DNA from 2 places in the Streptomyces sp. NPDC058092 genome. Region 2 is predicted to be linked to the other one. Evidence: predicted binding sites of a transcription regulator. Region 2 holds the regulator's gene; the other holds the start of a gene.

Region 1 (20,345 bases), on a different contig from region 2:
GGGCAGGGTGCCCGCGGTGACCGGAACGGGCTGCTGCCCGGCGAGCGAGCCGGCGAGCGCCAGGACGAACACCATCGGCAGGAACCGGCCGACGAGCATGACCACACCAAGTGCGGTGTTGTACCAGACGGTGTTCGCGCTCAGCCCCGCGAACGCCGAGCCGTTGTTGTTCGCGGCCGACGCGAAGGCGTACAGGACCTCGGAGAAGCCATGCGGTCCGGAGTTGAGCATGGCGGCCCTCTCCCCCGGTAACGCCATGGTCAGCCCCGCACCGACCAGGGCGAGCGCGGGTGTGGTCAGGATGTAGAGCGAGGCGAGCTTCATCTCCCGGCCCCGGAGCTTCTTGCCCAGATACTCGGGCGTACGGCCGACCATCAGTCCGGCGACGAAGACCGTGACGATCGCCAGGATCAGGATTCCGTAGAGCCCGGATCCGGTGCCGCCGGGCGCGATCTCCCCCAGCATCATGTTGAAGATCGTCATTCCGCCGCCGCCCGGCGTGTACGAGTCGTGGGAGGAGTTGGCCGCTCCGCACGACGTAAGGGTGGTGGATGCGGCGAACAGGGCGGAGGCCCAGATCCCGAACCGCGTCTCCTTGCCCTCTGTCATTCCGCCGGCCGCGTGACCGGCCGTGCTGCTGACGCTGTGCAGCTCGTTGGCGGTCACGAGGGCGACCGACGCACCCCAGATCAGTACCATCACGGCAACGATCGCGTAGCCCTGTCGGTTGTCGCCGACCATCGTCCCGAAAGTCCGCGGCAGCGAGAACGCGATGACCAGCATGAGGTAGATCTCGATCAGGTTGGTGAAGGCGTTGGGGTTCTCGAAGGGGTGCGCGGAGTTCGCGTTGTAGAAGCCACCGCCGTTGGTGCCCAGTTCCTTGATGGACTCCTGGGAGGCGACGGGGCCCCCGGTCATGCTCTGGTGTCCGCCTGCGATGGTGGTGATGTCGTGGATCGGGTGGAAATTCTGAACCGTACCGGCGGCCACCAGAACGATCGCGAAGACGAACGCCAGGGGCAGCAGAACGCGAAGCACGATCCGAGTCAGGTCGACCCAGAAATTTCCGACGCGATCGGTCTTCTTCCTGACGAAGCCCCGGATCAGTGCGGCGACGACGGCGATGCCCACAGCCGCCGAAACGAAATTCTGCACCGCGAGGCCCGCCATCTGGACCAGATGACCCATGGTCGATTCGCCGGAATACGACTGCCAGTTGGTATTGGTGACGAAGGATGCCGCGGTGTTGAACGACTGGTCCGCGCTGACCGGCTTCATTCCCAGAGACAGCAGGAGATGGTTCTGCAGGCGGAGGAATGCGTACAGGAACACCACCGACACTGCGGAGAAGGCCAGGATGCTCCGCAGGTAGACCGGCCACGTCTGGTCGGCGTCGCCGTTCACTCCGCCTGCCCGGTAGATCAGACGTTCCGCCCGCCCATGGTGATCGGTGGTCAGGACGCGGGCCATGTAGCCGCCCAGCGGCCGAAAGGAGAGTCCCAGCGCGACCGCCAGGGCGAGTACTTGGAGCCATCCCGCGAGAGTGTCGTTCATCCGGCCTCTCCGCCTAGAACTTCTCGGGGAAAATCAGGCAGACGACCAGGTAGATCACGAGGCATACGGCAACGATCAAGCCCACGATGTTTTCCGCGCTCACAGACGTCCGGCCCCCTTTGCGATCAGACCAATGAGTGCGAACACCACGACCGTGAGGCCGATGAATGCTACGTCCGGCATACGCGAAGCACCTCGCAGAGGCATCAGAGGCGGGACTGTTCACCCTGGCCGGAATATGGCGCGAAGGCTCATTTTTGACGCTATATCAGTTTGTTTCGGGAGTGACCTGACGCTCCGCGGGCCGATCAGGTGAACGTGAAGCGTGGGTACTCACCCGGCACGGCCGAACGTCACACTGCCGCCGGGCGTGGCGCTCGGAAGAGTGAGCGCCACCGAGAAGGCGGCCCCGCCGTCCTCGACGGTCGTCTCCAGGACACCGTTCATGGCTTCGGTGAGGTCGCGCGACAGCCGCAGGGCCAGACTGTCACCCCGGGTACTCGATGCCCTGGTGGCGGCTGTGCCCGGCTCCGGGCCCGGGCCGTGCGTCCCGTCCTTCACCTGGATCACCAGGCGGTCGCCCCGGGCCTCGGCGGTGAAGACGGGGGGCCGGTCCGGCGGGCTGTGCCGCAGTGCGTCGGCCCCGAGGGCGGTCAGGGCGCGGGTGAGGAGCGCGGCGTCGGCGATCACGTCAGGCAGCTGTTCCGGCAGGCGCAGAACGATCGAGTGCCCACCGGGCCCGAGGTCGTCCAGGGCGGCGCCCAGTGCCTCGCCGAGGTCGACCGGGCGGAGGTAGAGGTCGAGGGCCCCGGCATGCAGACGGCTCAGATCGTCGAGATCGGTGACCAACTGCGCCGCCCGGTGCACGGCCGCCCGGGCCGCGTCCAGAAGCTGCGCCTCCTCGGGAACCGGCTCGCCGGCACGCCGATGCCGCAAGCGCTGGAGCGCCTCTTGGGCAGTGCGCAATGGAGCACGCAGATCGCGGCCTGCTGCCAGGAGCAGAGATGCCCGGGTGCGTTCGGCGGCTGCGAGAGCGTCCGTGGCACCGCCGCTCCCGACGATACGCCCCCGGTCGTGGACCAGCCCCAGTTCGGCCGCGCACGCTGCGAGGACGCGTTGGTCCTCCGTGCTCAGTCCTTTGCCGCAGGCGGCCAGTGTGAGGTTGTCGTCGACCGGGCTTTCCACATCCGCCTCGTAGGGCTTTTCCGGCGGCCGTTCCCCGGCGCTGGCGACCACGTACCAGCGGGGCACGGGGGATGCTCTGGGATCCCTTTCGAGCAGGCTGATCGCCCTGAGGCCGAAGTTCTCCCGGATCTGCTCCACCAGCGCCGGCAGCTCCTGCCCCCGCATCATGGCGGTGGCCAGGCGGCTCAACGCCTTCGCCTCCGATGTCGCGCGTACGGCCTGATGCGTACGCTGTGCGGCTGTTCCGGCTGCCGTGCCGACGAGAGCGGCCGTGGCGATGAAGACCACGAGCGCGGCGATCTCGTCGGCGCGCTCGATGGCCAGCGAGTGCACCGGTGCCGTGAAGTAGTAATCGGCGAGCAGCGCCGCGGCGACCGCGGCGAACAGTGCGGGGTAGAGACCGCCGACCAGGGCGGCCCCGACCACGGCAAGCAGATAGATCACCAGGTCGCCGGCGAGGCCGAGGTGGCCACGGAGCGCGATCAGCAGGAGCGTCAGTACGGGCAGCAGCACCACGGCACCGGCCAGCGCGGTCCAGTACCGCCGTGGGCCCGTGCCACGACTCGGCCGCGGAAGCGTCGGCACCGCGGTCCCTGCCGCCTCCTCGTGGGTGACGATGTGCACGTCGATGGGGCCGGACCGCTTGACCGTCCGCTCTCCCACCCCTGCTCTCAGAAAGGAGGCGAGACGGCCGCGCCGGCTCGCGCCCAGCACGATCTGAGTGACGTTCTCCGCCTCGGCGAACTGGAGCAGGGCATCGGCAACCTCCTCGCCCGTGGTCTGGTGGTAGCTGCCGCCGAGCGACTCCAGAAGGGTGCGCTGCGCGTTCAGTACAGCCGGGTCGACGCCGGTGAGCCCGTCCTCCGGGACCACGTGGAGGGCCAGCAGCTCGGTGCCGGGCGTACGAGCGCTGATCCGCGCGGCGCGGCGGATGAGCGTCTCGCCCTCCGGGCCACCGCTCAGGGCCACCAGAATCCGTTCCCGGGTCTCCCAAGGAACGGAGATGCCGTGTTCGGCCCGGTAGCGCTGCAGCCCCTCCTCCACCCGGTCGGCGAGCCACAGCAAGGCAAGTTCCCGCAGTGCGGTCAGGTTGCCGACCCGGAAGTAGTGCGTGAGGGCGGATTCGATGCGGTCAGGTGGGTAGATGTCGCCGTGCACCATACGGCGGCGCAGCACCTCGGGCGGCAGATCGACCAGCTCGATCTGATCGGCGCGACGCGCCACCTCGTCGGGCAGAGTCTCGCGCTGCCTGACCCCGGTGATCTGCCGGACCACATCGTTGAGGGATTCCAGGTGCTGAACGTTGAGCGTGGTGACGACGTCGATGCCGACGTCGAGGAGCTCCTCGACGTCCTGCCACCGCTTGGCATTGCGGGCCCCCGGAACGTTGGAGTGGGCCAGCTCGTCCACCAGCGCGACCTGAGGGCGGCGGGCCAGCACCGCGTCCGGATCCATCTCGGAGAACGCCGCACCACGATGGGCCAGAGTACGCCGGGAAATCGTCTCCAGACCGTCGGCCATGGCCGCGGTCGGCCGACGCCCGTGCGGCTCGACGAAGCCCACGACGACATCCGCGCCCAGTGAACGCAGCCGCTGCCCCTCCGCGAGCATGGCGTACGTCTTCCCGACCCCGGGGGCCGCCCCGAGGTAGATCCGCAACTGTCCACGTGCCACCGGCGAACTCCTGGCAGGTACTCCATGTCGTGCTCGCGTCCTACCATGGTGCGCCCTTCCGCGCCGCTCCACTCGACGGCACCGGCCCCGGGCCCGCAGGGGCACGCTCGAGGTCCATCGAGTCCGAACCAGCGGGGCTGCCTCGCCACCCGTTACGAGAGGACCGCAACCCTGTCCCTGATCCGCCGGACAGGCCGTAGCCGAAGCCCCCGGCATCCGCACCCGCTCACCGCCTTCCGGGCGAATCCGTCTGTCGCCACACCGCAGGGTTCTTGAATCTCCTGACACCGGGTGACCGTATTGATTCGTTGCGCTCACTTATGGGGTAGTTCCGTGATTCGCCCCGTCACCGGAGGTGATGTCGTGTCAGGCGGAGTCTTGAGCGTGGTCTGCACCGCGGCGCTGGCCACGATCGTCGTAGCCTCGCCGGCAGCCGCCGCACCCGTTGAGCCGGGACCGGAGGCGAGCGGTGCCGCGAAGCCGTCCGTCGCGCCCACGGCCGTTCCCGCCCCGGCCCCCGCGGCAGCGGGCAGGGGCGTCGCATCGTTGCTGACCGAGTTGCAGACGTTGTACCAGCAGGCCGAGGAGGCCACCGAGGCGTACAACGGGACCGCGGCGGAGCTGAAGAAGCGTACGGCGCAGGCGAAGAAGCTCAGTGCCTCGCTCGGCGCCGCCCGCGTCGCGCTGGCCGGCAGTCGGGACGCGGCGGGAGAGCTGGCCCGGGAGCAGTACCAGGGGCGGTCGGACCTGTCGTCGTACCTGCGGTTGCTGCTGGCCCCCGATCCCGAGCACTTCCTGGACCAGGAGCACGTGATCCGGCGGACGGCGACCGGGCAGGCGGCGACCGTGAAGCGGCTCGCCGGTGCGGAGAAGCGCGCGGACGAGCTGGCGACCGAGTCGCGCAAGGTGCTGGGCCGGCAGCAGGTGCTGGCCGCGAAGCGGAAGAAGCAGCGGGACGCCGTGCAGTCGCGGCTCAAGGTCGTCGAGGCGAAGCTGGCCAGGCTCTCCGCCGCTCAGCTCGCCGAGCTGGCCCGGCTGGAGCAGCAGGGCACGGCGAAGGCCCAGGGCGCGCTGGCCGCCTCGGGCGCGCTGTCCTCGGTCAAGCCGCCGTCCCAGGCAGGCGGCCAGGCGGTGAGGTACGCGATCGGGCAGGTCGGCAAGCCGTACGTGTGGGGCGCGGAGGGGCCGGACTCGTTCGACTGCTCGGGGCTCACCTCGCAGGCCTGGGCGAAGGCGGGCCGGGTCATTCCGCGGACCTCGCAGGAGCAGTGGCGGCAGCTGCCGAAGGTGCCGCTGAACACGCTGCGCCCGGGTGACCTGGTGATCTACTTCCCGAAGGCCACCCATGTGGCGCTGTACGTCGGCAACGGTCTGGTGGTGCAGGCACCCCGGCCGGGCGCGCAGGTGAAGGTCTCGCCGCTGGCGTCGAACCCGCTGCTGGGCGCCGTACGGCCGGATCCGCAGGGCGTGCCGCTGTCCGCGTACGAGGCGCCGCAGCTTCCGCAGGGGGCGTCCGCGGGATCGGACGCGGGGTACGGCTCGTCCTCGGCGCCCCAGGGGTAGGCCCCGGGCGACGGAGGCCGTGGATGACAGCCGGGCCGAGTGCCGTCGGGTTCCCGACGGGACTCGGCCCGTTTGCTGCGGTCAGGCGGCCGACGCGGCGCCGGACACCTCGGCGAGGTACGCGTTCGTCTTCTCGGGGTCGAAGAAGAAGTTCTCGAAGTCCGCCGGGTTGTTGAAGCCGTTGGCGAAGCGGTTGGCGACCGGCTGGAGCTGGCCGGCGGCGCCGATCAGGTTCAGTACGTGCTCCGGCGGTACGCCGAGCATCGCGTTGGTCCACTTCACGACGTGCTGCGTGGTCTCCCAGTGCCGGTCGAACGTGGCCTGCATCCACTCCGCGTCGAACTCGCGGTCGCCGTGCTCGATGATCGAGTTCAGGTAGGAGTTCGCGCACTTGGAGGCCGTGTTGGAGCCCTGGCCGGTGATCGGGTCGTTGGCGACGACCACGTCCCCCACGCCGAGGACCAGACCGCCGCCGGGCAGCCGGCCGATCGGCTTGCGGACGGTCGGGGCGTAACGGCCCGCCAGGGTGCCGTTGGCGTCGGTCAGTTCGACCTTGGTGGCGCGGGCGTACTCCCATGGCAGGAAACGCTCCAGGAGCTCCAGCGTCTTGGCGAGGTGCTCGGAGGGGTCCTTGATGCCCTGGAACGCGTCGAGCGGGCCGCCCGGGATGCCCTCCCAGAACAGGATGTCGGCGCGGCCGGACGTGGTCAGGGTCGGCATCACGAAGAGCTCGCCGACGCCGGGGACCAGGTTGCAGCGGACCGCGTCGAACTCGGGGTGTTCGGGGCGCGGGCCCATTCCGTGGACGTACGCGACGGCCAGGGCGCGCTGCGGGGCGTCGAACGGCGAACGGGATGCGTCCCGGCCGAACATGGAGACCAGCTCGCCCTTGCCCGCGGAGACCATCACCAGGTCGTACGTACGGGAGAAGTAGTCCAGGTCGGAGACGGCGGCACCGTGGATGACGAGCTGTCCGCCGCGCTGGGCGAAGGTCTCCATCCAGCCGGCCATCTTCACGCGCTGGTCGATGGACTGGGCGAAGCCGTCCAGCTTGCCGACCCAGTCGACGGCGCGCGAGGAGTCGGGCGCGGCGACCGAGACGCCGAGGCCCTCGATGCGCGGGGCCTGGGACTCCCAGAAGTTGAGCTGGTAGTCGCGTTCGTACTCGAGCGCGGTGTGGAACATGCACTGGGTCGACATGACCCGGCCTGACCGGATCTCGTCGGCGGTGCGGTTGGACATCAGGGTGACTTCGTACCCCTTGGACTGCAGTCCGAGGGCGAGCTGGAGACCGGACTGGCCGGCTCCGACTATGAGTATCTTCCGCATCGCGGTTCTCCGTTACGTGTTGCGTGCGAGCTATGCCGGGGTCGCGTCGAGGGCGTGGCCCACGAGGGCCAGCAGCGACTCGACGACGGTGATCTTGTTACGCGCGTCCATGATCACAACAGGCACGTGCGGCGGGACAGTCAGGGCCTCCCGGACGTCCTCCGGCTCGAACCCCGGCGTTCCCTCGAAGTGGTTGACGGCAACGATGTACGGCAGGCTGCAGCTCTCGAAGTAGTCGAGTGCGGGGAAGCAGTCGGCGAGCCGCCGGGTGTCGGCGAGCACGACCGCGCCGATCGCGCCGCGCACCAGGTCGTCCCACATGAACCAGAAGCGCTGCTGGCCCGGTGTGCCGAACACGTACAGCACGAGGTCGTCGTCGAGCGTGAGCCGGCCGAAGTCCATCGCGACGGTCGTGGTGAGCTTGTCGGGCGTCGCGGAGAGATCGTCGGTCTCCTCGCTGGCCTGGGTCATCATCGCTTCGGTCTGCAGCGGGGTGATCTCGGAGACGGACCCCACGAAGGTCGTCTTGCCCACGCCGAACCCGCCCGCGACCACGATCTTCGTGGCGATGGGGGCCCTGGTGTGGTCCAACTGCCAGGCCTGCAGCGATTCTTCGGCCTGGTCCCTGGCTCCCGGCTGGCGCGGGGCGAAGAGCGGCGACTCAGAGACGGCGGAGTCCATTGAGCACCCTTTCGAGCAGTGCGCGGTCGGGCTGGCCGGTGCCGTGACCGGTCCCGTACACGCGGATCTTTCCCTGGTCGGCCAAGTCGCTGATCAGCACCCGGACGACGCCGAGCGGCATCTTCAGCAGTGCGGAGATCTCCGCGACCGTACGCATCCGGCGGCAGATCTCGACGATGGCCTGAAGCTCCGGCATGACCCGGGTGGACAGGTTGCCGTTGGTCAGCTCGCGGCGCTCCTCGGGCGCTTCGAGCGCGGCGACGAACGTCTCGACGAGCAGGACGTGGCCGAAGCGGGTACGACCGCCGGTGAGGGAGTACGGGCGGACCCGTGCGGGCCTTCGGTCGGACCCGCGGACGGGGAGCCTGCGGGCGGGTTCAGCAGCGGGCGTCACTGGGTGCTCTCCATCGATTTGCGCAATTCACTGCGGAGTTCGGGGGTGAGTACGTGTCCGGCTCGGCCGACGAAGAGCGCCATGTGGTACGCGATGACGCTCATGTCGCAGTCCGGGGTGGCGTGCACACCGAGCAGCGAGCCGTCGCTGATCGACATGACGAAGACGCTGCCCTCGTCCATGGCGACCATGGTCTGCTTGACGCCGCCGCCGTCCATCAGTTTGGCGGCGCCGACGGTGAGGCTGCCGATGCCGGAGACGATGGTGGCCAGGTCGGCGCTGGAGCCCCTGGGGCCGTCCTGCCGGCCGGTGGCCTCGTGGGTGATCAGATGGCCGGGGTCGGAGGAGAGCAGCATCAGTCCGTCGGACGAGACGACGGTGACCGAGTGGACCCCTGGCACCTCCTCCACCAGATTGCTCAGCAACCAGTGAAGATTCCGGGCTTCGGTACTCAGCCCGAATGTGCTGGGCGCAGTCAACTGCGTGCCTCCTCGACTGTGTCCCCCGTCTCATCGGTTCGGCCGTCGTTACGGTCGGCCGGGTCACTGGGCTCGGTATGTGCGGGGCGCCCGGCGTGTACCGCGGCCCCGGGGAACGGCTGGGTCGCCGTGATCTCGGCGATCTCCGCCTCGACGTCCCGGCGGCCGTTCTTCGCGCCCTGGTGGAAGCCGCCGAGCCGACGGCGCAGCGCCTCCTTGTCCAGGCTGCCCTTGCGCTCCGTGCCGGATTCCGTGGTGGGCTTGACGACCTTGGGGGTGCGCTTGGGCAGCCCCTTGTCCGTGATGCGCTCCTGCTGCTGGGGCTGCGGCTCCGCCTTGCGGGGGCCGGGCAGGGCGTCGGCGACGGGCGCGGGGGCCGGGGACTCGTCGGCGGTGCGCTCGTGGCGGTCGGGGCCGATGGCGTACGGGTCGGGAGCCCTGAACTCGGGGACGTCGGCGAACTCCGGCACCACCGGGAGCCGGACCTGCATCGTGGTCTCGGCCTCGGCCTCGGCGGCGGCCGGGGCGTTGTCCACCGTGTGCCCGGGGTCGGGAACGGGCTCGGAAACGGGCTCGGAGACCGGCTCGGAGACCGGCTCGGAAACGGCCGCCCCGGACTCGCGGATCGTCTGCTCGGCCGCGGCGATCAGCGGGTCGCCGGGCAGGGCGAGCGTGCGCGCCGGCAGCGCGTTGGAGTTGGCCTCGGCGACCGACCCCGGAAGGTTCAGCGCGGGCGTGTCGCCGGGGACCTTCAGCGGCGGCGGCGTGGCGGCCGGTGGCGCCTTCGGCAGCAGGGCCTGGGGCAGGACGACGACCGCTGTGACCCCGCTGCCGTTGTGGTCGCGCAGCTGGACGCGTACGCCGTGGCGCGCGGCCAGCAGCGAGGTGACCTGGAGGCCGAGCCCGGCACCGGACGCCGCCTTGTCGTCCCGTTCCCCCGCATCGAACAAGGTGGGGTCGCCGAGCCGGGTGTTGAGCTCGCTCATCCGTACGGCCGACATCCCGATGCCCTCGTCCTGGACGGAGAGCATCACCTCGCCCGTCTCCAGCAGCCAGCCGGAGAGCTGGACATGGGAGTCGGGCGGGGAGAAGGAGGTCGCGTTCTCCAGGAGTTCGGCGACGAGGTGGCTGAGGTCGTCGGCGGCGAAACCGGCGATCTGGGCGTGCGGCGGCAGGGACTGGATGGTGACCCGCTCGTACCGCTCGATCTCGGAGACGGCCGCGCGCAACACGTCGACCAGCGGGATCGGGCCCGCGTGCCCGTGCCCGTGCTCGGCGCCCGCGAGGACCAGCATGTTCTCGCTGTGCCGGCGCATGACCGTGGCCATGTGGTCGAGCTTGAAGAGGGTGGCCAGCCGCTCCGGGTCGTGCTCGCGCTCCTCCAGGTTCTCGATGACACCGAGCTGGCGCTCGACGAGGCCGAGGGTGCGCAGCGAGAGGTTGACGAAGGTGTGGTGGACCGTGTTCTTCAGCCGCTCCAGCTGGGCGGTGAGGTCGGACGCCATGACCTGGAGTTCGGCGCGCTGGAGGGTGAGCGCCTCGCGTCCGGCGATCAGCTCGCCGCGCTCGGTCTCCAGGCTCTCGAAGCGGCCGTTGAACTCGTGGAGCAGTCCGTGCAGCTTGCCGTGCAGGGCGTTGATGGACCGTACGACCTGGGCGAACTCGTCGTTGCGGCCGGTGTAGCGGACCGGTTCGGCGTTGTCGGGCTCGGCGACGAGGCGGGCGGCGCCGATCCGCAGGACGGCGAGCGGCTGGGTGAGGGTACGGGCCACGGCGGTGGAGACGCCGATGGCGATCAGCAGGCAGCCGCCGAGCAGCGCGATCCGCAGTTCGAGCGCGGTGACGTCGTCGTCGCGGAGCTGCTCCAGGTGCTGGACCTGTGCGGTGCCGAGGGCGGACTCGACGCCCCGCATCCGGTCGATCCGGGCGGAGAGGGCCGCCTCGGCCTTCTTGCTGCTGGTCCGCTGGTCGGACTCGGACAGCTCGGGGCGGTCGGTGAGGGAGTTGAGGTACTTCTCCGCGCTGTTGACCTCGGGCCCGGTGACGGTGGACGACAGCTTGTCGCGGGCGGTGGAGCCCGCGGCCTGGTCGAAGTCGGCGAGCGAGGCGAGTTCGCGGACCCGGGCCTGCTGGGCGGCTGCGCTCAGCTCGTCACGGGTGCGGTCGTCCTTGCTGCTGCCCTGGTCCTGGGTCTGGACGGGCAGTCCGGTGATCTGGTCGAACTGCGGGGTCGTGACCTTGCGGGGTACGGACAGCGCGGCGAGGAGCAGCCCGCGGGTGGCGGAGGCCTGCTCGGTGGCCCGGCCGAGAGCGAGCGGGGCGCGGGTGGCCTCGGCGGCGCGCGGCGGGGTCTTCTCGGCGAGTTCGTCGGCGAGGTCCTGGAGCTTGGCGATGACCTCGGAGTACGCCTGATGGGCGGCCAGCGCCGTGCCCTTGCCGCTGAGCGCGTCGCGGCGCAGGGAGGGGATGGTGGAGAGGTCGCGGCGCAGTGCGGCCGGGGCCGCGCCCCTGATCTCGTCCACCCGCTGGTCGACGCGGGCGCTCCGGCTGCCGGGGTCGCCCTTGCCCTCGCCCGCCGGGCCGGACTCCTCGTCACGGCCGGCCGCGATGTACGCGGTGACCTCGTCACGTTCGTCGGCGAGGGCGTGGGCCAGCGCGATGGCCTGCTGGTTCAGCTCGGCGAGGGTGACCAGCCGCTGCGAGTCGTTCAGGTCGGCGGAGGCACTGAGGGCCGCGGGCGCTCCCGCGGCGATGACGGTGATACCGACGACCGCGACACCGGCGACCAGCCGACTGCGTACGCGCACCGCGCGACGGGTGCCCTCGCTCTCGGCGGGTGCCGGAGGCGTCAGCCCGGAACCGCTGTGCCTACTGCCCTTGCTCCGAGGCCGCTTTTTCTGCACCGGTGCTCGCAATCTTGACTCGTCCGCCCTTGAAGCAGAGGTGACGCACGGTCACATATGAACGAGCGCCCCCGACCGCTGGTACGGCTTCTGACCATTCCAGTGCTTTTGAGAGGGGGGCGCGCATCAACCACTCCGCCACCTGAACGAGTGAACATCACTCCGGAGTTGACGAACAAGTCTCCCCTCGGGGCGCGCCCGGCACACCTGGCCCGTCGGCTGGAACTTCCGCCCGGGCTTTGGCAGGATGCCCGCCCGCATGCCGTACGGAGCCATTCCTTCCGCTCCTGGCATCCGCCTGACCTGCTGGTACAGGCCAACACCGGACCGTGCAGGGCTCGTGAAGGCGTCGTGCAGACTGGCTGTATGCGCATGGAACTCGCGACCGCCCCCGGCGCCCCCGACCGCCCGAACGAGGACTGGGCCGCGACCGCCCTGCCCGCTTCCGGCCAGGGCGGGACGCTGGTCCTGCTCGACGGAGTGACTCCGCCACCGGGTGACGACGGTTGTGTGCACTCGGTCCCCTGGTTCACCGCACGACTGGGTGGCTCGCTGGTCGAACTGTCTGGTTCGCGACGGGATCTGACCCTCCAGGAGATACTGGCCGAGTCCATCCGGCGCACCGCCGGCGCACACCGCTCCACGTGTGACCTTTCTCACGTGCGGACGCCGCAGGCAACGGTCGTCATGGCGCGCTGGGACGAACGCGAGGTCGAACACCTGGTGCTCTCCGATTCCGTACTGCTGCTCGAAGCTCCCGACGGGACCGTGCACCCCCTCCTCGACGACCGGCTGAACCGCCTGCCGCCGGGCTCGCTGGCCAGTGACGCGATCGCCGATGCCACGGTGCGGAACAAGGAGGGCGGCTTCTTCACGGCCGCCGCCGATCCCGCCGTGGCGGCCCGCGCGGTCACCGGACGCACCCCGCTCGACCGGGTGCGGGCGCTGGCCGCGATGACCGACGGGGCGGCCCGTTGGACGGAGATGTTCCGCAAGGGCGACTGGGCGGACTGCCTCGGGGTGCTCCACAAGGAGGGGACGCAGGGGCTGATCGACCGGGTCAGGGCACTTGAGGACGCGGACACGGAACGCACGTTTCTGCGCCGCGGCAAGACGCATGACGACGCGACGGCGGTCTACGCGCTGGTGTGACGGGGACGCAGCCGGGGAAAGGGACAGAGCCGGGGCCGGGCGTCAGTCCTCCGCGCGGGCGTTCAAGTGGTGCAGCAGCCGGGCCAGTTCGGCCACCTCGGCCCGGTCCCAGTCGGCGAGCTTGCGCACATAGCGGTCGCGGCGGGCGTCGCGGACGCTGCGGTAGCGGGCCAGCCCCTCGGCGGTGAGGTGGACGAGAGAGGCCCGGCCGTCGGCCGGATCGGGCTCGCGTGCCACCAGTCCGAGGTTCTCCAGGGCCCGCAGTTGACGGCTCATCGTCGCCTTGCCGACCCCGAAGTAGGCCGCGAGATCGGTGGCCCGCTGCTGCCCGGCCGACTCCAGCCGTACGAGAAGTCCGTAGGCGGCGGCCTCCAGTTCGGGGTGGACCTCGCGCGCCATTTCGCCGGAGTTGGCCCGCGCCCGGCGCAGAAAGACAGCCAACTCCCGTTCCAGGGCAAGGAATGCGTGGTCCACACCACTTTCTCCGGTCGCGCCGGGTTCACCAGTACTTTCGCTCCCGTGCACGTCAACACCCCTCATGAGCTTTCCTGCCGCTGAAAGTTTCTTTCACCGCCGGCCATCGCCGCAGCTCGGCCAGTATTTCGCAGGCGTAGACCAACGGCAGCGCCAAGGCCCCCTTCCGCAGCACGGGTCTACGTGCGTAGCGTCATGCATGGCATGTTCACACCATGTCATGCCGACAGGGGTACTCCCCGTGCCCCTGGGATCAGCACGTCCCCCCACCAAGGCCTCGGAGGCACTCACATGCCGGTGCTCAGATCCGCTTCCAGAACATCCCGTCGCCCGCGCTTCGCGGCCGCCGGGACTCTGCTCGCAGCCCTCTCCCTCCTCCTCACCCTGCCCGGCGCGGCGAGCGCCGCGGGCACCCACGACACCGCCGCGGCGGCCAAGAAGCCCGCCCGGGGCACGGCCACGATGGGCATGGGCGTCGTCGCCCATGACGGCCAGGGCGGACTGCCGAGCGAAACCCTCGCCGCCCAGACCGAAGGCGTCGACGTCTCCGGCTGGCAGGGCAACGTCGACTGGGCGACGCTCTGGAACAGCGGCGTGAAGTGGGCCTACACCAAGGCGACGGAGGGGACGTACTACACGAACCCCTACTTCGCCCAGCAGTACAACGGCTCGTACAACGTCGGCATGATCCGGGGCGCGTACCACTTCGCGACCCCCGACACCACGAGCGGCGCCACCCAGGCCAACTACTTCGTGGACCACGGGGGCGGCTGGTCGCGGGACGGCAAGACACTGCCCGGCGTCCTGGACATCGAGTGGAACCCGTACGGCGCCCAGTGCTATGGCAAGACCCAGGCCGGCATGGTGTCCTGGATCCGCGACTTCGTGAACACGTACAAGGCGCGCACCGGACGTGACGCGGTCATCTACACCGCGACCAGCTGGTGGCAGACCTGCACCGGCAACAACGCGGGCTTCGGCACCACCAACCCGCTGTGGGTGGCCCGCTACAACTCCACGGTCGGCGAACTCCCGGCCGGCTGGGGCTACTACACGATCTGGCAGTACACCTCGTCCGGCCCCTACGTCGGCGACCACAACCACTTCAACGGCGCCCTCGACCGCGTACAGGCGCTCGCCAACGGCTGAGCCCGCCCCGCCGCGCCCGCGCCGGTCACCCCCGTCGCACGGTAGAGCCCCCGGTGACGCACCCCCGTCACCGGGGGCTCTACCCTGTTCGCACTCCTGACCAGGAACTTCACCCTCCGAGCTGACACCGAAGCCCCTTATACACCCGGTGTATACCCCGTGTGTATAGTCCTTCCCTGCCGCACATCGCGTGCCTTGTTCAGCCACGGAGGAGTGACCCGCCTTGTCCATGAAGACGAAGTCGATCGGTACGGGGTTGGCCGCCGCCCTTGTGACGGCGCTCACCCTGACGCTGAGCGGCTGCTCCATGCAGACCACCGCGCCGGCCTCGGCGCGCGGCGACGCGGGCTCCGACGCCAAGGGCTCCTTCGGCCCGGTGGACTGCCGCAAGGCGAAGTGCATAGCGCTGACCTTCGACGCGGGACCGGGCGAGGACACCCCGCATCTGCTGGACATCCTCAAGGAGAAGAAGGTGCACGCGACCTTCTTCCTGCTCGGCAAGAACCACGTCAAGAAGTACCCCGACACCGTGCGCAGGCTCGCCGCCGAGGGACACGAGGTGGCCAACCACACCTGGACCCACCAGATCCTGACGGACAGGAAGCCCGCCGAGATACGCGCCGAGCTGGAGAAGACGCAGGACGCGATAGCGGAGATCACCGGCAGGAAGCCGCGTCTGATGCGCCCGCCGCAGGGCCGCACCGACGACACCGTCTCGGACATCAGCAAGGACCTGGGACTCTCCCAGGTCCTGTGGAGCGCCACCGCCAAGGACTACTCCACGAACGACTCGGCGCTGATCAAGAAGCGCATCCTGGACCAGGCGAGCAGGGACGGCGTCATCCTGCTGCACGACATCTACAAGGGGACGGTGCCCGCCGTGCCCGGCATCATCGACGCGCTGAAGAAGCAGGGCTACACCTTCGTCACCGTCCCGCAGCTGATGGCACCCGCCGAGCCGGTCCCGGGGACCATCTACCGCCCCTGATCCGCGCTTCCCGGCCGGATCCGTGCGGATGGAAGGCGGCAGACGCCCCGCCCCGGACCCGCACGGCCGGAACACGGGAACGGCCCGCCCACCCGTTGCCGGGAAGGCGGGCCGTCCGTACCGGTACGCACGTGGGGCCACGTCCGTCACGCCGTGGCCGCTACGCCGCGGCCGGGATCCTCTCCTCGGGCCTGGCCGCGGAGGCCGGGGCGAGGGCGATCTCCAGCACCTGGCGCACATCCGTCACGGGGTGGACCTCCAGGGTGTCCAGTACCTCGGCCGGGACGTCGTCCAGATCCGCCTCGTTCCGCTTCGGGATCACCACGGTCGTGATTCCGGCCCGGTGTGCGGCCAGCAGCTTCTGCTTCAGGCCGCCGATCGGCAACACCCGCCCTGTCAGCGAGACTTCACCGGTCATCGCCACATCCGTACGGACCAGCCGTCCGGAGAGCAGCGAGGCCAGCGCCGTCGTCATCGTGATGCCGGCGCTCGGGCCGTCCTTCGGGACCGCGCCCGCCGGGAAGTGGATGTGCACGCCGCGGTCCTTCAGATCCGCGACCGGCAGCTCCAGCTCCGCGCCGTGCGACCGCAGGAAGCTCAGCGCGATCTGCGCGGACTCCTTCATGACGTCGCCGAGCTGACCGGTGAGGGTCAGTCCGGACCCCCCGGTCTCCGCGTCGGCCAGCGACGCCTCCACGAACAGCACATCGCCGCCCGCACCGGTCACCGCGAGCCCGGTGGCCACGCCCGGCACCGCGGTGCGGCGCTCGGCCGGGTCCTGGGCGGACTCGGGGACGTGGTGCGGCCGTCCGACCAGACCGCGCAGCTCCGCCTCGGTGACCGTGAACGGAAGCTCCCGCTCGCCCAGTTCGTGCTGGGCCGCGACCTTGCGGAGCAGCCGGGCGACGGCCCGCTCCAGGTTCCGTACGCCCGCCTCGCGGGTGTACTCGCCGGCCAGCTTGCGCAGGGCGGACTCGTCGAGCGTCACCTCGTCCTTCGCCAGACCGGCCCGCTCCAGCTGACGCGGGAGCAGGTGGTCACGGGCGATGACGACCTTCTCGTCCTCGGTGTAGCCGTCGAGCCTGACCAGTTCCATCCGGTCGAGCAGCGCCTCCGGGATGGCTTCGAGCACATTGGCCGTGGCCAGGAAGACGACGTCGCTGAGGTCGAGTTCGACCTCCAGGTAGTGGTCGCGGAAGGTGTGGTTCTGCGCCGGGTCGAGGACTTCGAGCAGGGCGGCCGCCGGGTCGCCCCGGAAGTCGGAGCCGACCTTGTCGATCTCGTCGAGCAGGACGACCGGGTTCATCGAACCGGCCTCCTTGATGGCCCGGACGATACGTCCCGGCAGGGCGCCGACGTACGTACGCCGGTGGCCGCGGATCTCCGCCTCGTCCCGCACCCCGCCGAGCGCGACGCGGACGAACTTGCGGCCCATGGCGTGCGCGACGGATTCACCGAGCGAGGTCTTGCCCACGCCCGGAGGCCCCACCAGCGCCAGCACGGCACCGCCGCGCCGCCCGCCGACGACACCCAGGCCGCGGTCGGCACGCCGCTTGCGGACCGCCAGGTACTCGGTGATCCGCTCCTTCACGTCCTGCAGGCCGGCGTGCTCGGCGTCGAGGACCTGCTGGGCGCCGCGGATGTCGTACGCGTCCTCGGTCCGCTCCGTCCACGGCAGTTCGAGGACCGTGTCGAGCCAGGTCCTGATCCAGGAGCCCTCGGGGCTCTGGTCGGAGGAACGCTCCAGCTTGTCGACCTCCTTGAGCGCGGCCTCGCGGACGTGCTCGGGAAGGTCGGCGGCCTCGACGCGCGCCCGGTAGTCGTCGGACTCGTCCTCCGGGTCGCCGTTGAGCTCGGCAAGCTCCTTGCGTACGGCGTCGAGCTGGCGCCGCAGCAGGAATTCGCGCTGCTGCTTGTCGACGCCCTCCTGGACGTCCTTGGCGATGGACTCGGCGACGTCCTGCTCGGCGAGGTGTTCACCGAGCCACTGGATGGCGAGCTTCAGCCGGGCGACCGCGTCGACGGTCTCCAGGAGCTGCACCTTCTGGGCGGTGGTGAGGAAGGGTGAGTAACCGGAATTGTCGGCGAGCGCGGAGATGTCCTCGATCTGCTGGACCCGGTCCACGACCTGCCAGGCGCCGCGCTTCTTCAGCCAGCTGGTGGCGAGTGCCTTGTACTCCTTGACCAGCTCGGCGGCGGCCCCGGGGAGCGGATCGGGGACGGCCTCGTCGATCCGTGCCCCCTCCACCCAGAGCGCCCCGCCCGGTCCGCTGGTCCCGGCCCCGATCCGTACCCGGCCACGGCCGCGGATGAGCGCGCCCGGATCCCCGTCCGAAAGCCGTCCGACCTGTTCGACGGTGCCGATGACACCGGTGCCGGTGTACGTCCCGTCGACCCGTGGCACAAGCAGCACCTCGGGTTTGCCGCCGCCCTCGCGGGCTGCGGCCTGTGCGGCCTCCACGGCGGCGCGTACATCGGTGTCGGACAGGTCCAGAGGCACCACCATCCCGGGCAGCACGACCTCGTCGTCCAGCGGCAGCACGGGCAGGGCGAGCGGAGTGACCGCATTGGACTCGGTAGCCATGATCTCCCCTTCGGCAGTCAAGTTGAGTTATGAAGACTCAATGCTCATGAGCCGCTCATTGTTCCCCGGAGCATGTTCGCTGTGAGCGATCAACTGAACGCTGTGCGCACGCCCGGCAGGCCGGGTCCGGTCCTGCGTGCATGCACGCAGCGGTGATCCCTGCGCGCGTCCGTATTGATCCGTCCGAGCCCCGGGCGGCACCGGCCCTGCGCAGCAGTGGCCAGCAGGCCACACCGAGCAGCAGCGCCAGTGGATGCCCTCAGTTGGTGAGGGGGCTGCTGAGCTCGAACAGATCGCGCAGCAGCATCGCGCCGGCCCCACCGAGCACCAGCCCCCGCAGCCACGGCGTGAGCAGTCCGGCGAGCGCACCCACGCTCGCCATCAGCCCGAAGCTGATGCCGTAGTCGAGCCGGTGCAGCGAGGACTCCGGCAGATGACCGGCCACCACCGACAGCCCGACCGGGATCTCCGTGGCGAGCGTCGCCACGACATGACCGAGCAGGAACACCCCGGCGGTGCGCCATCCGCCGATGCGGCGTTCCAGCGCGGTCAGCACGAGAGCGAAGCCAAAGACGTACGGGGAGCTGAGCCCGCCGACGACCCACAGCGCGCTGGCGGCCAGGACGAGCAGCAGGGTATCGCCGAGGTGCGCGACATCCGTGCTCGATTCGCGCAGCACGGCGGAGACGGTGGCCGGATCGGCGTACTCCATGAAGAGGGACGTGGCGACGAGCACCAGCAGATACCCGAAGGTGAACGGGGTACCCAGGGGCGTCGGCAGCAGCCGCAGCCACCGGCGGGCCTCGCGGGTCTTGCGGGCCTCGCGGACCTCGCGGGTCTCGCGGGTCTCGCGGGCCGGAGGAGCGGCGCTCTCGCCCGTAAGGCGCTGACGCGGTATGGCGTCGGGCAGTGGCGCCGCGCGGTGCTCTTCCCGAACCGTCCTGTCCGTACCCTGATGCACCGCGTGAGGCCCCTTTCCGTACAAGCCCCCCGAAACAACGTCCCACCCTCCGTGATCGTCCCCCACGCCGTCCATGGCCTGAGCCACATGAGCGGCGTATGAACCGACCCGGGCCCGGTGCCCGATAGAGGGGTGTGAGTTTGTTGCGCCCCTCGGGGGAGGACCGAAATGACGACGACGCCCTGCTGCGCGCCGTCGCGCAGGGGGATACGGCGGCCCTGGCGACGCTCTACGACCGGCACGCGGGCTGGCTGCTCGCCCGGCTGAGCAGACGGTGCCCGGACCCCGAGACCGTACGGGAAGTCCTCCAGGACACCTTCGTGACCGCCTGGCGCTCCGCCGGTTCGCACCGCGGTGCGCGGATCGGCGGCTGGCTCTGGGTGATCGCCTCGCGCCGGCTGGTGGACGCCCAGCGGGTCCATGCCCGCACCGATCTCGCCGCACAGGCCGAGCGGGCCGGGAGCCAGGAGTGGGCGGCCGCGGTGCCGTCCGCCGAGGAGCGGGTGCTGGCCGGTCTGGAGTACGGGCATGTGGGGGCCGCACTCGACCGGATCTCGCCCGAGCTGCGCGAGGTCCTGCGCGCGACGGTCGTCGACGGACTCACGACCCGCGAGACGGCCCGGCTCCTCGGCATACCGGAAGGCACGGTCAAGACCCGGGCGATGCGGGCCAGACGCGAGCTGCGCGCCGCGCTGGAACTGCTGGCGCCGGAAGCCGGACCGCTGGGAGGCAGGGCATGACGACGGGAGGCGACGGCATGAGGAGAGGCAGCGGACTGCCCCACTGGCACGTGGGCGCCGAACTGGCCGGGCGGTACGCCGCCGGTTCGGCGGCGGAGACGGACGCCTGGTCCCTGGAGAAACACGTGGAGACGTGCGGGGGGTGCGCGGCACGGGTCTCTGCGGCGGTACGGGCGCGGCGGGAGTCGGCGGCACTGCTGGACGGGGTGCGGGCGGGAGTGCTGGCCGCGGTCGCGTCGGAGGTGCGTCCGGAGAGGAGGCATGTCCGGAGCGGCACGGACGTTCCTGGGCAGGGGCCCGCCCGGAGCGGCACGGACGTTCCTGGGCAGGGGCCCGCCCGGAGCGGCACGGACGTTCCTGGGCAGGGGCCCGCCCGGAGGGACACTGGCGTTCCGTGCAGGAGGCCCGCCCCGAACCGTCGCGTCCGCTTCCCCGCGTCCGCCTCCCGCACCGGGCGTCTGCTGTGGGCCGCCGGGCCCGCGCTGCGCGGTGCGTGGCTGCTGGCGCTGGTGCTGGTCGCCGTCGGGGCCCTCGC
Region 2 (10,430 bases):
GTACTCCTGTGGATCGCACGTGGTTTCCTTCCGTCGACCCTAGCCGCGTTTGACGGCCAGTAGTTCTACGCCCTCCGGGGAATCGTCCCCGCATCAGCCTCCCGCGCCCGCGACCAGGCAACGGCGACAGGGATCGCACACAACACTCCGAGGAGTCCGGACGCACCGATGGTGTCCGCCGACGACCCGGACAGCTCCGCTGCCAGGCCACCCGTGGCGACACCGATCCCCTGCATGGCGATCAGCCCCGACCTGGCGAGCCCCAGCGCCTGGCCACGCTGGCCGGCCGGGGTCAGGAGTACGAAGGTGGCTCCGGCGGTGATCTGATAGGCGGAGCACACCCCTGACGCCATCAACACGAGCACGGCCACACCTACGCCGGGACCGAGCCAGTAGATGAGCAGCGGCAGATTCGCGCCGACCGCCAACGGCCCGAGCAGGCGGCGCCGCCACTCGTCCCCGACCTGAGCGCGCCCCAGAAGAGCTGCACCCAGCACCATTCCCGCCGGATGCGCGGCGAGCAGGAGTCCCACCGAGGCGGCGCCGCCGCCGACCTCGTCCGCGAAGGGGGCGGCCAGCCCCTCCGGCAGGACGATGAACCCCGCGAGCCACCCCAGCGCGACCAGCGACCGCAGCCTGCGATCCGACCAGATCAGTGCGGCCGCACCCCCGACCTGAGCGCCGAGCCGCTTCTTCCGCTCGTCGGCACCCGCCGCGGGACGGGCCTTTACGCCGAACCTGACCAGGGTCGCCGAGAGAAGGAAAGTCACCGCGTTCACACCCAGGGAGAGGTGACTGCCCAGCCATACGACCAGCACACCCCCGCCGGCGAAACCGACCAGCTGTCCGGCCTGGTGAGTGATCAGCATGACTCGCTGGCCCCGCTCGTATCTCTGCTCGCCGAGCACGGTCGGCAGCAGGGCGCCCTGCGCAGCGCCGAAGGGTGCCTCGGCCAGCTGCGCCAGCACCAGCAGCCCGGCCAGCAGCGGCAACGGCGTCCCGGGCAGGGCCATCAGCGCGACCAGCACCGCCCGCACCAGGTCGCATCCGATCATGACCGTACGCCGGGGGAAACGGTCCGCCAGGCCGGACAGGAGCACCCCGGACAGCAGAGCGGGCAAGGTGGTCAGCGCATACGTCGCCGCGGTCCATCCGGGCGAGTCGGTGCGTTCGAACACCAGCAACGACAGGGCCACACGTGCCAACTGGTCGCCCAGGATCGACTGAGCATAAGCGGCCCAGAGAGTACGAAATTCGCTGAGGTGAATGAGATTGTCACGTCTGGGCTTTTTGGGACCTGGACTTATCTCATCGCTTATCCGCTCGACCATGCGGGCACCCTACCGGCTGCCGAATTCGGTATCTGTTCGTCCTTGCGAACAGGTCGCGGAAGGCGGCTCGCAGTGTCCTGATCATTCACGTGGACCCGGGCAGGCGTTGCGGGCATCCGGGCATCTGTCCCGTTGCAGGGGCAGGGTGGTGCGACCTGGGGCAGAGCAAGGTGACGTGAATCCGCTCCTCGATGCGGAGTGGGACGTTCGGCTCAATATCGACGTTGAACAACGGATCACCGATGACGGCGATCGATTTCCCGTTTTTCCCGTTCTCCGGAAATCGCCGCAATTCTTCTTCAATTGCACTGCGGCGCGGACGACGAGTCCCCAGCCGGGACGCGTGGTCTTCCGGCCGGGGACATGACGTCGAACAGGTCGTACGCCGTCCGGTCGTACGCCGTCCGGTCGTACGCCGTCCACAGGGTCTACAAGGTCTTCCCCGAGGTCGCGGGGCCGACGAGCAGGCCGTCCCCGACCCGGTCCACCCGGACGGTGTCCCCGTCCTTGACCTCGCCCGCCAGGATCTCCTTCGCGAGCCGGTCGCCGATCGCCGTCTGGATGAGGCGGCGCAGCGGCCGTGCTCCGTAGGCCGGATCGTTGCCCTCCTCGGCCAGCCAGGCCAGGGCCTCCGGCGTGACGTCCAGGGTGAGCCTGCGCTCGGCCAGACGCCCCGCGAGCCGGTCGATCTGGAGCTTCGCGATGTGCGAGAGCTCGTCGCCGGACAGGGCGGAGAAGACCACCAGGTCGTCGAGCCGGTTGAGGAACTCCGGCTTGAACGAGGCCCGTACGACCTCCAGGACCTGTTCCTTCTTCACCTCGGGCTCGGTCAGCGGGTCCATCAGGAACTGGCTGCCGAGGTTGGAGGTCAGGATCAGGATGGTGTTGCGGAAGTCCACCGTCCGGCCCTGTCCGTCGGTGAGCCGGCCGTCGTCGAGGACCTGGAGCAGGATGTCGAAGACCTCGGGGTGGGCCTTCTCGACCTCGTCCAGCAGGACGACGCTGTACGGGCGGCGGCGGACCGCCTCCGTCAGCTGGCCGCCCTCCTCGTAGCCGACGTAGCCGGGCGGGGCGCCGACGAGTCGCGCCACGCTGTGCTTCTCGCTGTACTCGCTCATGTCGACGCGGACCATGGCCCGCTCGTCGTCGAACAGGAAGTCGGCGAGCGCCTTCGCGAGCTCCGTCTTGCCGACACCGGTCGGGCCGAGGAAGAGGAACGAGCCGGTGGGCCGGTCGGGGTCGGCGATTCCGGCGCGGGTACGGCGTACCGCGTCCGACACCGCCCGTACGGCCTCGGTCTGCCCGATGAGGCGCTTGCCGAGCTCGCCCTCCATGCGGAGCAGCTTCTGGGTCTCGCCCTCCAGCAGGCGGCCGGCCGGGATGCCGGTCCAGGAGCCGACCACGTCGGCGATGTCGTCCGGGCCGACCTCCTCCTTCACCATCGTGTCCTTGGCGGCCTCCTGCTCGGCCTCGGTCGCCTCCGCCAGTTCCCGCTCCAGGCCGGGGATCTCCCCGTACAGCAGCTTGGAAGCGGTGTCGAAGTCACCGTCGCGCTGGGCGCGTTCGGCCTGGCCGTGCAGTTCGTCGAGGCGTTCCTTCAGTTCACCGACGCGGTTGAGGCCCTGCTTCTCCTTCTCCCAGCGGGCGGTCAGGCCGCGCAGCTCCTCCTCCTTGTCGGCGAGGTCGCGGCGGAGCTTCTCCAGGCGCTGCCTGGAGCCGGGGTCGGTCTCGTTCTTGAGGGCCAGCTCCTCCATGTGGAGGCGGTCGACGGCGCGCTGGAGTTCGTCGATCTCGACGGGCGAGGAGTCGATCTCCATGCGCAGCCGGGACGCCGACTCGTCGACCAGGTCGATGGCCTTGTCGGGGAGGAAGCGGGAGGTGATGTAGCGGTCGGACAGGGTCGCGGCGGCCACCAGCGCCGAGTCCGCGATGGAGACCTTGTGGTGGGCCTCGTAACGGCCCTTGAGGCCGCGCAGGATCGCGATGGTGTCCTCGACGCTCGGCTCCGCCACCAGCACCTGCTGGAAGCGGCGTTCCAGGGCGGCGTCCTTCTCGATCCGCTCGCGGTACTCGTCGAGCGTCGTCGCGCCGACCATGCGGAGCTCGCCGCGGGCCAGCATCGGCTTGAGCATGTTGCCCGCGTCCATGGCGGAGTCGCCGCCGGCGCCCGCGCCGACGACGGTGTGCAGCTCGTCGATGAAGGTGATGATCTGCCCGTCGCTCTCCTTGATCTCGGAGAGAACGGTCTTCAGCCGTTCCTCGAACTCGCCGCGGTACTTGGCGCCCGCGACCATCGCGCCGAGGTCGAGCGAGACGAGCCGCTTGTTCCGCAGGGACTCGGGGACGTCCCCCTTGACGATGCGCTGGGCGAGCCCCTCGACGACGGCGGTCTTGCCGACGCCGGGCTCGCCGATGAGTACGGGGTTGTTCTTCGTACGCCTCGACAGGACCTGGACGACACGCCGGATCTCCTGGTCGCGTCCGATGACCGGGTCGAGCTTGCCTTCCCTGGCGGCGGCCGTGAAGTCCGTACCGAACTTCTCCAGGGCCTTGTACTGACCCTCCGGGTCGGGTGTGGTCACCCGGCGCCCTCCCCTGCTCTTCTCGAACGCGTCCAGCAGCCTCTTCGCACTGGCCCCCTGAGCGCTCAGGATCTCACCGGCGCGGCCGCCCTCGGCGGCGATCCCGATCAGCAGGTGCTCGGTGGAGATGTAGTCGTCGCCGAGCTCCTTCGCGCGCTGCGCGGCGTCCGCGATGACGGCGAGCAGCTCGCGGTTGGGCTGCGGAGGGGCGACGGTCGACCCGGTGACGCTGGGCTCCGCGCCCAGGAGCCGCTCCGTCTCGGTGCGTACGGCGATCTGGTCGGCCTCGACGGCGGCGAGCAGGTCGATGATGTTCTCGTTGTCCTCGCCCGCGAGCAGCGCGAGCAGCAGATGCCCGGGGGTCAGATCGGGGTGTCCGTCCTTCACGGCCCTGCTGGTGGCCGCGTTGATGGCGTCCCGGCTCTTGTTGGTCAGCTCGGCGTCCACGTGCGCTCTCTCCTCCTTGCGGTGACTGCTCTCTCCACAACGCTGACTGAGTCAACGTGCACAAAGTTGAGTCTATTCCACTCAACCTAGCCCACTCGCCTCTTCCGGGTGCTCTTTCGAGTGCTCTTTCGAGTGCGATTCCGAGTCAACCGGCCGGAGAGGGCCTCCGCCACCGCAGGGGCGGGCCACGGATCCGCACTCCCTACCCTGTTCCCCATGGCAGTCGACGTGACGAATCCGAGCCCCGAGTACCTCGCGTTCTGGCGCGAGTACCACCTGTGCACCCTGACCACGCCCCGCCCCGACGGCACGCCGCACGTGGTGCCGGTGGGCGTGACGTACGACCCCGAGGCCGGGCTCGCCCGCGTCATCACCAACAAGGGCAGCCAGAAGGTCGCCAACATCCTGGCCGCGGGCCCGGCCGGCGCCCGGGTCGCGGCCTGCCAGGTCGACCGCGGCCGCTGGGCGACCCTGGAGGGCCGCGCGACGGTACGCACGGAACCGGACGTGATCGCCGACGCGGTACGCCGCTACGCGGAACGCTACGAACGCACACCGGCACCCAACCCGGACCGCGTCGTCATCGAGATCACCCTGGACCGGGCGCTCGGCAGGGCGTGAGCAGGACTGCGAACTCTTGGGGCTTCCCGGGGCCCGGGGCCCGGGGCCCGGGGCAGCACAACGGCGCCATCGTGTTCAGGTCACGATGGCGCCGTTGTGTGGGGGAGTGCCGAGCGACATGTAACGACGGGGGATCGCTCAGGCACTGCGGGGGGTGGCGGAAATAGTCTCTTGCTCGAACAGCTGGTGGTCCCGCCGGTCGAGGTTGACGAAAATCATGTCGTACCGAATCGCACAGCGAACGGGCTGCGGAGCTCCACGCGGCTTGCGGAGGCATCGGTAGGCACGCACTTCGTCGTCGTCTTCGCGTGCGACAACGATGGGGTCGCCGAACAGAGTGACCATCAGCGAGTCGCCACAGCGGGGGATGGCAGTGACGAGATCGATGAAATGCCAGCCTGATCGGTAGGCCGTGGCCATTTCCCGCCGGAAGGTCCGGTCGTCCGGCGGGATGGTCATGCGCCCAGATGGGTTGGTTCGGACCAGGCGATGTCACCGGGCTCGACTGCCGCGTCGACGCTCCAGGCGATGTCGCCCGGCGCCGATGCCTGGGTGGACCAGGCGATGTCACCCGGCGCAGACGCCTGAGTGGACCACGCGATGTCACCCGGCGCAGACGCCTGAGTGGACCACGCGATGTCACCCGGCGCAGACGCCTGAGTGGACCAGGCAATGTCGTCCGGCGAGGATGCTGCCCCGCTGCTCCAGGCGATGTCGCTGCCGCTCAGCACCGCGAGTCCCAGGGCCGCGACGAACGAGGCGGCAAGCGCCGAGCGAAGCATTCGCTTATACATAGTCGGCTTCGTCCTCACTTGTGGATTCTTCTCCCCCGCACCTAAGACGATGTCCCACCTGGGCACACGAACACCACCGAGTCGATGCATCATGTTCCTGCATGTTCAGGAACATGGGGGGTGGAGAATATGGTCACAAGCGATACAAAGCTGACACATCCTCACGGGATCACTGAACTATGTGAAGCCGGAGGCCGTCTCTACGCCAGTGCTTTGCGCTCGGGACGCATTGCCCGCAGCGAGGTGGAACCGGCGCCCTGCCTCATGGACTTCGCCCTGCTCCACCCCGACCCCGACGATGCCGACTGGCTGCGGCCCGTCCCGCCGTCCGCCGCTCTGGCCAAGCGCCTGCAGCCCATAGAACGCGAGATCCAGGAGCGCCGGCGACATTCGGTCCTGCTGGCCGAGTCCTTCGAGCCGTTCATGGACATCAGCGCCCAGGACCCGCCGACCACGCACGCGATCACCGTGCTGGAGGGCGTCAACCGGATCAATGCGGCACTCGATCTTGCCACGGCGGAGTGCCGCTCCGAAGTCCTCACCGTCCAGCCCGGCGGCGGCCGTAGCGAAGACCGCCTCAGCGAAGCCCTGGAAAGGGGCCTCTCCGTGGTGGACCGCGGTGTCAGCATTCGCACTCTCTATCAGCACACGGTACGTCACAGCCCCGGCACCCTGGCCTACGCCGAGCGGATGGCCGACGACGACGTGGAGATCCGGACGCTCGAGGAGCTCATAGAGCGACTCATCGTCTTCGACCGTACGGTCGCGTTCATACCCGCTCAGGACGACCGCCAAGTCGCCCTGGAACTGCGCCACCCTGGACTGGTCGAGTATCTCGTCAAGGTTTTCGAGCAACTCTGGGCCCGCGCGGCTCCCCTCCTGGAAGAGGTCAAGTACAACCCGATCCCCAAGGGCATCAGCGGTGTTCAGCGCTCCATCGCCCAACTCCTCGTAGAGGGTCATGTCGACGACTCGATCGCCCGCCGTCTCGGCATGAACGTCCGTACCTGCCGCGCGCACGTCGCCAAGCTGAACGCCGCCCTCGGCAGCAGCAGCCGGGCCCAGCTCGGCTACCTGATCGCCCGGTCGGGGATCCTGGAGCAGGATCCCGACTGAAGGGGCCGCAACCGCAATACGGGGGAGAACGACCGCGGCCCCCGGCACCGGAGAGGTTCATCACCAGGCACAACGAGCGTCCCTCTCCGGCTACGTCTTCACCACCGTCATCTTGCTGCATTGCCAGAAGTGGGGCGGCACAGATGGGCAGAGACGAGGACGAACTCGGACACTCCCACAGAGACGGCGAATTGCGTGAGGCGGCACTCCGGCTCTACGCCGGGGCACTGCGCACCGGACGGATCGCGCAGGCCGCCCCGTCTCGCTCAGTCGTCGCCGATGGTCCCTACCGAGGTGAACAGATACACGAACATCGGCAGCAGAAAACCCGGGACGCTCAACAGCCATTCTACGGCGGCTGGTTCCGCGCCCATGAGCAGCGGACGCCAGCCCAGGAACACTCCGACCGTCACCAGCGCGCGGACCGTCTGGGGAACCGGGGACCAGGCCAGCCTCCGTCATCCCGCTCTCCCGGCTGGAACGCATGCTCGGCCACCACCCCGGCGGCGGCGCCGCCCTCCACCGGCTCGCCCAAGCCGTCGAAAGGCTCGCCGAGCGGCCCGTCCACATCGAGGTGGACTCGCAGACCATCGCCCGCGCGGTCCTCGTCGGACAGCGCAAGCTCGCCCGGAGGTGAGGCACTCGTGGCCAGAAATCTGTGGATAGGCAAGCCGGGACTGCTGCGGGAAATCCCGCAGGCGGCCCGGAGCTGGGATCGCAGTACCGAACTCAACGTCACCGAGTTCAAATCGCTGGACGGGCAGATCACCGCGATCGCACCCGCCCGTACCGCGCGCAGGCTGAAGTTCTCCTGGGAGTGGCTGGAGCCCGCCGACGCCGATCATCCGGTGCGGCTCGCGCGGCGCGTGAACGGCCCGGGGATGCTGGGACGCAATGTGTATGCGGGGCGGACCGTCGCCGTACTCGATCCCGTCTCCGTCAATCTGCTCGATCCCTATCAGGCCGCCGCCCAGAGCACCCATCCCAGCGGCGCCGATCACTGGTTCACCGTGCAGGGGTCGATCACCATCAGCCCGTTCACCGACGATGTCGTGCTGGGGAGCTGCGAGGACGCCGCCACCCGGATCGGCTGGCGGCACGGTGTCTGGCCGGGCTGGCCCGTGATGCCCGGCATGAAGGTCTCCTGGCTGCTCCCGCCCGACTGGATCGCCGGACTGTCCACGGCCCAGCTGGACTGGAAGGACGTGGACGGGGGATACCTCGCGAGCGAATCCGCGTCCGGCACGACCGTCACAGGTACGGCCCCCGAGGGCGCCGCCTTCGTCACCCCGGTCGGCGGCCCCGGCGCCACCGGAATGACCGGACTGGCCGGCGCCTGCCTGACCATCGGCGAGGCACCCGTGGCGCTGGCACTCGGCGAAGGCTGCCCGGCCATGGCGGTGACCGGCTGCACCGACGTCCCCTCACCCCGTCTCCCGTACCGGAACATCGGCATCGACCTCGTGGACGTGGCACTGGAGCGGCTGCACCGCTCCGTCGATGTCGGATTCGCCACTACCCGAGGTGATTTGGCACTGCTGCTGCAACGCGTCGACCAGACCGACAAAGCACTCGGGGAGCACGAGGAGCGCCTCGACGCGCTTGAGCGGGCCCGCTGGCCGCTGCCCTCGCTGGCCGCGGTCACCTCGTGCGCCGCGCTGGCTCTCACGCTCTGGCAGTCCTCGGGGAAGTGACCTCCCTGGACGCAGGGGGGATTGCCCTCCCCTGCAGAGAAAGGACGTAGAAAGGTCAGGGCCCGTCCCCCGTGCGCTTCACGGGAGACGGGCCCTTTCCTCGTACGTACGGTGCGGGTACGCCGGACCCGCTCAGTCCTTCGGCCGCTTCGGCCGCCAGACCATCAACGCGCTGGTCTGCTGCATATCCTGATACGGCACCAGATCGCGCCGGTACGAGGCATGCACCTGGGCCTCGCGCTGCTGCATCGCCGCCGCCGCGCCCTCCACCGCCGCCGAGAGTTCGGCGACGCGCTGCTGGAGGGCGGCGACCTGGTTCTCCAGTTCGATGATGCGCTTGATGCCGGCGAGGTTGATGCCCTCGTCCTGCGACAGCTGCTGCACGGTGCGCAGCAGCTCGATGTCGCGGGCCGAGTAGCGCCTGCCGCGCCCGGCCGTGCGGTCGGGCGAGACCAGGCCGAGGCGGTCGTACTGGCGCAGTGTCTGCGGATGGAGGCCCGAGAGCTGGGCCGCGATCGAGATCACGTACACCGGCGATTCATCGGTCAGTTCGTACGGATTGCGTCGTCGGCCGTCCACCTCAAGCTCCCTTCGCTGCCTGGAAGAGTTCTGCCCGCGGGTCACGGCCCGCAGTCGCCTTCCGGTAAGCCTCCAGCGCTTCCCTGGCCTCGGTGCCCAGCTCCCTGGGCACCGTCACCTCGACGGTGACCAGCAGGTCGCCCCGGGTGCCGTCCTTGCGTACCGCACCCTTGCCCCGGGCGCGCATCGTGCGCCCGTTGGGGGTGCCGGCCGGCAGTTTCAGGGTGACCGGCGGGCCGCCGAGCGTGGGCACCTTCACCTCGCCGCCGAGCGCCGCCTCCGTGAAGTCGACGGGCACGGTGACCGTGAGGTTGTCGCCCTTGCGGCCGAAGACCGGGTGGGCGTCGACATGGACCACGACGTACAGATCGCCGGCCGGTCCACCGCGCTCGCCCGGACCGCCCTTGCCGCGCAGCCGGATCCGCTGACCGTCCGAGACGCCCGCCGGGATCCTGACCTGCATGGTCCGGGAGGACTTCGCCCGTCCGCTGCCCTTGCAGACATCGCAGGGGTCCTGGGCGATGAGGCCCCGGCCCTTGCAGTCCACGCAGGGATCGGTGAGCGAGAAGCCGCCGCCGGTGCCGCGCGACACCTGGCCGGTGCCGAGACAGGTCGGGCAGACCCTGGGGGTGCCGTTCTTGTCACCGGTGCCGGAACACGCCTTGCACGGCGCCTGGCTGGACATCCGCAGCGGGACCGTGGCCCCCTCGACCGCCTCGGTGAAGCTGAGCGTCACCTCGGACTCGATGTCCTGGCCGCGGCGCGGCTGCACCCGCGTCCCCGTACCGCCCCGGTTGAACAGGCCGCCGAAGACATCGCCCAGACCGCCGCCGCCGAAACCGCCGGCTCCGCCGCCCTGGCCCCCGCCCTGGGTGCCTCCGAAGAGGTCGCCCAGATCGAAGTTGAAGTTGCCTCCTGCGCCCGGAGGGCCGGCCCGGAAGCCGCCGTTGCCGAAGAGGGCGCGCGCCTCGTCGTACTCCTTGCGCTTCTTGCTGTCGCCGAGGATGTCGTTCGCCTCGGAGATCTCCTTGAAGCGCTCCTCCGCCTTGTCGTCGCCCTTGTTGGCGTCCGGGTGGAACTCGCGGGCGAGCTTCCGGTACGCCTTCTTGATCTCGGCGTCGGTGGCGTCCTTGGGGACGCCGAGGACCTTGTAGTAGTCCTTCTCGACGAAGTCCTTCGTGCTCATCGACGTCCCTCCTTCCGGACGATCGGCCTTGGGGCCCGCCCCGTGGCGGGCCGGCCGGCGCGGCGGGGGGGCCCCGCGGG

What was found. The regulator HspR, encoded in region 2, represses chaperone genes until heat shock. The targets are predictions, from matches to a motif close to TTGAGNNNNNNNNNCTCAA.
Region 1: a site for HspR is predicted at 18,132-18,150, ahead of lon (endopeptidase La). Genes of this name have one in related genera too.

Annotation. Positions count from the first base shown of each region.
Region 1 is NZ_JBHVSY010000001.1:606,464-626,808, reverse strand. It holds gene kdpA (potassium-transporting ATPase subunit KdpA) at 1-1,554, opposite strand, end outside; gene kdpF (K(+)-transporting ATPase subunit F) at 1,568-1,639, opposite strand; gene ACFVV1_RS03040 (DUF4118 domain-containing protein) at 1,888-4,413, opposite strand; gene ACFVV1_RS03035 (NlpC/P60 family protein) at 4,777-5,976, shown strand; gene ACFVV1_RS03030 (styrene monooxygenase/indole monooxygenase family protein) at 6,058-7,305, opposite strand; gene ACFVV1_RS03025 (ATP/GTP-binding protein) at 7,336-7,986, opposite strand; gene ACFVV1_RS03020 (DUF742 domain-containing protein) at 7,967-8,380, opposite strand; gene ACFVV1_RS03015 (roadblock/LC7 domain-containing protein) at 8,377-8,859, opposite strand; gene ACFVV1_RS03010 (nitrate- and nitrite sensing domain-containing protein) at 8,856-11,762, opposite strand; gene ACFVV1_RS03005 (hypothetical protein) at 12,129-12,914, shown strand; gene ACFVV1_RS03000 (MarR family winged helix-turn-helix transcriptional regulator) at 12,957-13,454, opposite strand; gene ACFVV1_RS02995 (lysozyme) at 13,680-14,537, shown strand; gene ACFVV1_RS02990 (polysaccharide deacetylase family protein) at 14,767-15,525, shown strand; gene lon (endopeptidase La) at 15,686-18,109, opposite strand; gene ACFVV1_RS02980 (rhomboid-like protein) at 18,369-19,070, opposite strand; gene ACFVV1_RS02975 (RNA polymerase sigma factor) at 19,205-19,810, shown strand; gene ACFVV1_RS02970 (zf-HC2 domain-containing protein) at 19,807-20,345, shown strand, end outside.
Region 2 is NZ_JBHVSY010000002.1:489,453-499,882, reverse strand. It holds gene ACFVV1_RS06050 (MFS transporter) at 66-1,331, opposite strand; gene clpB (ATP-dependent chaperone ClpB) at 1,760-4,360, opposite strand; gene ACFVV1_RS06040 (TIGR03618 family F420-dependent PPOX class oxidoreductase) at 4,577-4,981, shown strand; gene ACFVV1_RS06035 ((2Fe-2S)-binding protein) at 5,120-5,440, opposite strand; gene ACFVV1_RS06030 (5'-nucleotidase) at 5,437-5,775, opposite strand; gene ACFVV1_RS06025 (helix-turn-helix transcriptional regulator) at 5,905-6,891, shown strand; gene ACFVV1_RS06020 (hypothetical protein) at 7,158-7,304, opposite strand; gene ACFVV1_RS06015 (hypothetical protein) at 7,376-7,528, shown strand; gene ACFVV1_RS06010 (hypothetical protein) at 7,536-8,585, shown strand; gene ACFVV1_RS06005 (heat shock protein transcriptional repressor HspR) at 8,718-9,164, opposite strand; gene dnaJ (molecular chaperone DnaJ) at 9,166-10,350, opposite strand.